2 linked regions of the Sediminicoccus sp. KRV36 genome follow. The protein of the gene in region 2 interacts with the protein of the main gene of each other region in a pairwise test. Links are inferred from orthologs where the notes say so. Each region holds a gene or a part of one and is shown on either strand. Other genes may lie near its edges.

Region 1 (4,335 bases), 2.4 Mb from region 2 along the record:
ATGGTGGCGATCTCCTCCTATGACAGCTTGGTGTCCAAGCTGACGGATGAGACCAGCAGCAAGGAAATCTCCTGGGTCACCAATCTCGATCCTGGCAACCTGAAGCTGAAGGTGGCGCTGGCCATCATCGCCATCAGCTCCATTCATCTGCTGCAGAAATTCATGAATGTGGACAGCCTGGATGACCGCACGCTGATGTGGGGCGTCATCATCCACATGTGCTTCGTCGTGGGCGCATTGGTGCTGGGCTACCTGGACCGGATGCAGGCGCAGACCAAGCTCATCGCGAAGGGCGGCAAGGCCGGCTAAACCTCCTCCACGCTGGCGACACCCGCCACCAGCTTCATCGCCTGCATCATCCGCGGCGAGACATTCCAGCCGCCGGGCAGCGTCAATTCCACCTCCTGCCCGGGGGCAAGTCGCGGTACCAGACTGACGCGGCCTTTGCCGCGCCCGTCGCGCTCCAGGATGTTGCGGATGTCGGGCACCGCGCTCGCGGCCTCGATGAAGATGCGCATCCCCTGCCCCACGCCGGCGGCCGCCTTGTCCAGCCGCTCGACATCCTGCGCGGTGAGGCGCAGCGCCTCGCCTTCCAGCTTCGCATCCGTGGTGATCAGCAGCGCCGTGCCCTCCTCCAGCATGTCGCGGGAGCGGTTCAGCACTTCGCTGAAGAAGGTCACCTCGAAGCTGCCGGCCTGGTCGGTCAGGCTGATCCAGGCCATGCGGCTGCCGGTGCGGGTGTTGCGCTCCTTTTTGGCGGTGACCGTGCCCGCCAGTTTCAGCCGGGTGGAACCGGCCCGCACCCGATCCGCGATCACGGCGGAAGGCGTGGCACCCAGGCGCCGCAGCGCGCCCTTGTATTCATCCAGCGGGTGGGCCGAGAGATGGAAACCCACGGCCTCCGCCTCGAAGCCCAGCTTGTCGAGCTGCGGCCAGTCGGGGATGTCGGGCAGGCGCAGCAAGGGCGGCCCCTGCTCCACCTCGCCAAACAGGCCGATCTGGTTGCTCGCGCGGTCCTCGGCCGTGGCTTGCGCGCGGCGCAGGACCGTCTCCGCACCGGCGACCAGGCGGGCGCGGTTGCCCTCCAGGCTGTCAAAGGCACCCGCCTTGGCGAGGTTTTCCAGCTGCATCTTGTTCAGCAGCTTGGGGTCCACCCGCGCCGCGAAATCAGCGAGGCTGGCAAAGGGCGCATCGCGCGCCGCGACCAGTTCACGCATCGCCTGCAGGCCGACGCGCTTCACGGCGGCCAGGGCAAAGCGGATGGCGGGGCCCGCCGCGGCGCGATCCTCGCGGGCCGCCTCGCCGGGGGCGTTCATTGCCGGCGCAGGTGGCAGCTCCTCGATCGTGAATTCCGCGCCGCTGCGATTGATATCCGGCGGCAGCACCTTGATGCCGACACGCGACGCCTCCTGCATGTGGGAGGCGAGCTTCTCCGTCTTGTCGAGATCGAGCGACATGGAGGCCGCCAGGAAGGCCACGGGATGGTTCGCCTTCAGCCAGGCCGTGTGATAGGCGACCAGCGCATAGGCTGCCGCGTGCGACTTGTTGAAGCCGTAATTGGCGAATTTCTCCATGAGGTCAAAGACTTCGCCCGCCTTCTCGGCCGGTACGCCGTTCTTCTCGGCACCTTCGCAGAAGATGGCGCGCTGCTTGGCCATGGCGGCTGCGTCCTTCTTGCCCATGGCGCGGCGCAGCAGGTCGGCACCGCCGAGCGAATAGCCCGCCATGACCTGCGCGATCTGCATCACCTGCTCCTGATAGACCATGATGCCATAGGTCTCGCCCAGGATGTCCTGGATGGAGGGGTGCGGCGCCGCCCAGGGCTCGCCATGCTTGCGGGCGCAATAGGCCGGGATGTTTTCCATCGGGCCCGGCCGGTAGAGCGAGACGGCGGCGATCAGATCCTCGAAGCGGTCGGGGCGCATGGAGCGCAGGCAGTCCCGCATGCCCTGGCCTTCGAACTGGAAGACGCCGGCCGCATCGCCCTTGGCCAGCATGGCATAGGTGCGTTCGTCATCCAGCGGCAGTTTGTCGAGGTCCACCTCGATGCCGCGCGCCTTCAGGAGTTGCACCGCGCGTTGCAGCACCGTCAGCGTCTTGAGGCCCAGGAAGTCGAACTTCACCAGGCTCGCCTGCTCGACATACTTCATCGAGTATTGCGTAATGAGTGAGGGCGAGCGCGGATCGCGATAGATCGGCGTGATTTCCACCAGCGGCTTGCGGCCGATGACCACGCCGGCCGCATGGGTGGAGGCGTTGCGGTACAGCCCTTCCACCTGGAGCGCCGTGTCCAGCAGCTTGGCCACGGCCTCGTCGTTTTCCTGCATGTCCTGGAGCTTCGGCTCGCCCTTGATGGCATCGCCCAGGCTGACGGGATTGGCGGGATTGTTCGGGATCAGGCTGGCGATCTTGTCCACCTGGCCATAGGGCATGCCCAGCACGCGTCCCACATCGCGCACCGCCGCTTTCGCCTGCAATTTGCCGAAGGTGATGATCTGCGCCACGCGATCCGCGCCATATTCCCGGCGGACATAGTCGATCACCTCATCCCGCCGGTCCTGGCAGAAATCAATGTCGAAGTCGGGCATGGAAACGCGTTCGGGGTTGAGGAAACGCTCGAACAGCAGCCCGAAGCGCAGCGGATCGAGATCGGTGATGGAGAGCGCCCAGGCGGCGACGGAACCCGCCCCCGAGCCACGTCCGGGCCCGACCGGAATGCCCTGTTCCTTCGCCCATTGGATGAAGTCGGCCACGATCAGGAAATAGCCGGAGAAGCCCATCTGCTCGATCACGCCGAGCTCATATTCCAGCCGCTCCGCGTGGACAGGCGGAACCCCCTCGGGGAAGCGGCGCGCCAGGCCCGCACGCGCCATATTGGCGACGGTCTCGGCCTCCGTCTTGCCGGGCAGCACCTTGGGGCAGATCGGCAGCTCGGGCTTTTTCGATTCCGCCATGACGGCGCACATGCGCGCGATGGCCAGCGTGTTATCGCAGGCCTCGGGCAGGTCGGCGAAGAGGGCGCGCATCTCGCTGGCCGGCTTGAACCAGTGATGCGGCGTGACGCGGCGGCGGTTCTGCTCGGCCACCAGGCGCCCCTCGGCGATGCAGAGCAGCGCGTCATGCGCGATATGGGTTTTCGCTTCGGCGAAATAGACATCATTGGTGGCGACGATGGGCAGGCCCGCCTCATCGGCCAGGCGCAGCAGGCCAGGCTCGATCGCCTGCTGGCGCTCCGTATGGTGGCGCATGAGTTCCACGACGAGGCGGCCATCGAAGGCCTCGCCCAGCGCGCGGAGCAGGCGCTCCGCCGCATCCCGCCGGCCCTCCGCCAGCAGGCGTGACAGCGGGCCATGATCCCCACCGGTCAGCAGCATCAGTCCGGGCGCGTGGGTCAGCAGCTGATCCAGGGCCAGGGCCGGCTTGCCCGAAGCATCCTCACCCAGCCAGCCGAGCGAGGAGAGGCGCTGGAGATTGTCCAGCCCGGTCGCGTTCATCGCCAGCGCGACGATCACATCCGCACCCGCGCGCAGCGCCTCGGGCCGCTCCTCACCCGTGGCGGCGCGCGAGAGCCAGAGCTGGCAGCCCATGATGGGCTGAATGCCCTTGCCCGAGGCGTATTGCGCGAATTCCAGCGCGCCAAAGAGATTCGCCGTATCGGTCAGCGCCACGGCGGGCATATTGGCGGCGAGCGCCAGGCCCGGCAGCTTCTCCACCTTGATGGCGCCTTCGCTCAGCGAATAGGCGGAATGGGTGTGCAGGTGGATGAAGGAATCGGACATGGCCCAAGCTTAGCAGGCCAGGCCTGCGACCGTAGCCTTCAGAAATTGCAAACCTGATGGCGCACATGGCGCTCGCGGATGCGGCCCCATGCGTCGCGGTAGCGCACGCGCCGGGTTTCCCACCAGCAGCGGCGGCGGCGGCCATGGCCGCGGCCCTGCACCTCCTCTACCGGCGACGCATCGGGCACTGTAAGCCTGGGCGGTGCGGCCAGCGCGCCCCCCGTCGCGGCCAGGGTGAAAATCCCGGCGAGGATGCCCCGTCTCGTCATGCAGTGTTCCTCCGTTCGATCCGGACAGCACAACGCGCGAAAGCGGCGAGGGTTAGGCGCCCATGGCAAGACATTGCGGCAGTCAGCGCCGCGCCCGCACCATGTCGAGCACGGCGATGAAAAACGCCCCGGTGGCCAGTTGCAGCCCCAGCAGCATGGTCGTCACCGAGGCGATGGCAAGCCGCATGGTGCCCGAACCGCCCAGATCGCCAAACCGCCCGGCCCCCCAGATGACGAGGCTGGCCACGCCCAGCAACAGCCCCAGCAGGAACAGCCCCAGGGCCGTC
Region 2 (3,044 bases):
GCCGCTCATGCTGGCGATGGGCTTGCTGATCGGCGCGGAGCCGGCCGCGCGCCGGGTGTTCGCCGCCGCCGCGATCTGGCTGGGTGTCTTTGTCGCGGCCTCCATCGCCTGGGGGCTGGCCACGGATGCGGTGGTGCTGGGCGGGCAGGTGGGGGCCGATCCCGCGCGGGTGCGGGTGCAATACCAGGTGGCCGGCCTGGCGATTGCCTGCGCCGCCGGCCTCGCCGCCTTGCGGGCGACGTCGGCGCGGGGGTGGCGGCTGCTGTTCTGGCTGAGCGTCCTGCTGGGGCTGGGCGTGGGCGTGCTGCTGCCCGGCGGGCGGGCCGCCTTCCTGGCGCTGGCCGCGACGGTGGCCCTGGCCCCCGCCTTGCGCTGGGTGTTGCAAGGCCGCCTGCTGCCCGCGCTGGCCTGGCTTGGCTTCGTGGCGCTGGGCGGCCTGGCGGGCCTCGGCCTGCTGCTGCTCGACCCCGAGCGGGCGGACAAGCTGGCGACGCTGGAGCGGCTGTTTCGCCCGCAGGGCGGCGCCGATTCCGCGCGCGAAATCCTGTGGGCCGAGGCCTGGCGCCTCGGTGGCGTGGCGGGGCTCGGGCCGGGCGGCTTTCCACCGGCGATCGGCGTTGGTCAGGATCGCGGCCTGCATCCGCACAACCACGCGGTCGAGGCGCTGGTGGAGGGCGGTGCGGTCGGGCTGCTGCTCTGGTGCGCGGGGTTTGGCGGGGCCGTTCTGTTCACCCTCGCGCGCATGCGGCGCGTGGCGCCGGAGCGGGCCGCGATGATCGCCGCCCTCACCTTGCCGATCGCGATGACGGCCATGGTCTCGACCGATCTGGGCAACCGGATGGTGTGGTTCGCACTCGGCCTTGCCCTCTCCCTGGGGCTGGAGGCGCGCGATGTATGAGCGCTGGGGCAAGCGCGGCTTCGACGTGGTGGCCGCCGCCCTGCTGCTGCTGGCCACCCTGCCGCTGCTGCTGGGCACCGCGCTGCTGGTGGCGCTGATGCTGGGCCGGCCGGTGCTGTTTCACCAATGCCGCGCCGGGCGGGGCGGCGTGACGTTCCGGCTGGTCAAGTTCCGCAGCATGCGCACGGGCACCGCGCCCGATGCCGCGCGGCTGACGCGCTTCGGCCGGGCGATCCGGGCGCTGGCGCTGGATGAATTGCCGCAGCTCTGGCTGGTGCTGCGCGGCGAGATGTCGCTGGTCGGGCCACGGCCGCTGCCACCGGGCTACACGCCGTTCTACACGGCGCGCGAGGCGACGCGGTTGGCCCTGCGCCCCGGCCTTTGCGGCCTGGCCCAGGCCGCGGGCCGCAATGCGGTGCCCTGGGCGCAAAGGCTGGAATGGGATGCGCGCTATGTGACGCGCATCACCCTCCTGGGCGATGTGGCGATCATGCTGCGCTGCCTGTGGGTCGTGCTGCGCGGCCAGGGCGTGCATGCGGCGGGTGAGGCGACGATGCCGCCGCTCACTTCGTCCAGAGCGGGTCCTTCACCTTCGTGAGGAAGCTGGCAAAGGCCTCCTCCTGCGCGGGCGTGGGGGCCATGGGGCGCGGCGTGCGCGGGGCGCGCGCCTCGCGCAGGATGTTCTGCACCACGGGGGCGGAGCCCAGCGTCAGCCCCGGCTGCCGGCCGCCGCGCAATTCGAGATAGACCTCGGCCAGCAGCTTCACATCCAGCAGCGCGTTGTGGGTGGTGCGCTGGGACAGATCTATGGCGAAGCGGCGGCACAGCGCGTCCAGGCTGTTCTGCGCGCCGGGAAAGGCGAGGCGCGCGAGGGCGAGGCTGTCCACCATCCGCGCGGGATTGAGCGGCGGGCGCTTGGCGCGAAACAGCTCGGCATCGAGATGCTTGAAATCGAAGGGCGCGTTATGCGCCACGATGGGCGAATCGCCGAGGAACTCCAGCATGGCCGCCGCCACATCCGGGAAGCGCGGCTTGCCCTCCAGATCGGCGCGGGTGAAGCCGTGCACGCGCGTCGCCTCAGGCGGCACATCGCGCTCGGGGTCCACCAGGGTGTGGAACACCTTGCCGGTGGGCATGAGGTTGATGATCTCGATGGCCGCGATCTCGATGACGCGGTGGCCTTCCAGCGGCTCGAAGCCGGTGGTTTCGGTGTCCAGGACGACTTCACGCATGGTTCGGTCCCGCTGTGCCCATCATGGGATTTGCTCTGCCGCGGCGCCGATGGGTGGCGGCGCCGGCAAGCCTGGTGTCCTGGCGGGCGCAACGCCGCGTCATGGCGCCAGCACCAGCCGCCGCACCCTGGCCTGCGCGTGATGCCGCGAGAGCCCGGTGCGGATCACCACATCCGCCCGGCGGCGCTTTTCGGCATCGGGCATCTGCCGGGCGCGGATGGCGGCGAGGCGCGCTTCGGTCATGCCGCCGCGGCGCAGCACGCGTGTGCGCTGCACGGCTGCGGGGGCCGAGACGACCAGGATCTTGTCGAATTCGCGCAGATCACGCCGCGTCTCGAAGAGCAGCGGAATATCCAGCACCACCAGCCGCGCGCCACGGCCGCGCCAGCGGGCCAGGAAGCGGGCCTGCGCCTCACGCACCAGCGGGTGGATGATGCGCTCCAGGCGCTTGAGCGCCTCCGGCTGGCCGAGCACGGCGCTGCGCAGGGCCTCACGATCGGTCGCGCCATCGCGCTCCGTGCCGGGGAATTCGCGCGCGATGGGGCGCACGGCACGGCCGCCCGGGGATTGCAGCGCGTGCACGGCGGCATCGGCGTCGAAGATCGGCACGCCGAGGCGGCGGAAGGCGCGGGCGGCGGTGGATTTGCCCATGCCGATGCTGCCGGTGAGGCCCCAGACTTTCATCAGTGGTTCTTCATCGGGGCGGGATATCGGCCGCGACGATGCGGCGCAGTTCGTCGTCCACCACGGGCGCCACGCCGAACCAGGCTTCGAAGCCGGGCCGCGCCTGGTGCAGCAGCATCCCCAGGCCGTCCACGCCAATGAGCCCGCGCGCGCGGGCGGCGGCGAGCAGGGGCGTTTCCAGCGGCGCATAGACGATATCGGCCACCAGCGCGTGATCGGGCAGGGCCGCC

The links.
Region 1: the proteins of dnaQ (region 2) and dnaE interact in binary tests that used the Escherichia coli proteins (3 or more experiments, as listed by UniProt). The link is inferred for Sediminicoccus sp. KRV36 from one-to-one orthologs.

What each region holds. Positions count from the first base shown.
Region 1 is NZ_CP085081.1:1,523,114-1,527,448, reverse strand. What follows is about bases 106-4,134. They hold dnaE (DNA polymerase III subunit alpha), read right to left. Parts: upstream 3,780-4,134; coding sequence 306-3,779; downstream 106-305. Other genes in these bases: LHU95_RS06885 (glycosyltransferase family 2 protein), read right to left, coding at 4,131-4,134; LHU95_RS06890 (hypothetical protein), read right to left, coding at 3,818-4,048; LHU95_RS06900 (TIGR00645 family protein), read left to right, coding at 106-309. Also shown: more of LHU95_RS06900, read left to right, coding at 1-105; more of LHU95_RS06885, read right to left, coding at 4,135-4,335. UniProt on the Escherichia coli protein: DNA polymerase III is a complex, multichain enzyme responsible for most of the replicative synthesis in bacteria. This DNA polymerase also exhibits 3' to 5' exonuclease activity. The alpha chain is the DNA polymerase catalytic subunit.
Region 2 is NZ_CP085081.1:3,885,091-3,888,134, reverse strand. What follows is about bases 297-3,034. They hold dnaQ (DNA polymerase III subunit epsilon), read right to left. Parts: upstream 2,131-3,034; coding sequence 1,462-2,130; downstream 297-1,461. Other genes in these bases: LHU95_RS18370 (shikimate dehydrogenase), read right to left, coding at 2,825-3,034; coaE (dephospho-CoA kinase), read right to left, coding at 2,230-2,814; LHU95_RS18385 (sugar transferase), read left to right, coding at 891-1,496; LHU95_RS18390 (O-antigen ligase family protein), read left to right, coding at 297-898. Also shown: more of LHU95_RS18390, read left to right, coding at 1-296; more of LHU95_RS18370, read right to left, coding at 3,035-3,044. UniProt on the Escherichia coli protein: DNA polymerase III is a complex, multichain enzyme responsible for most of the replicative synthesis in bacteria. The epsilon subunit contain the editing function and is a proofreading 3'-5' exonuclease.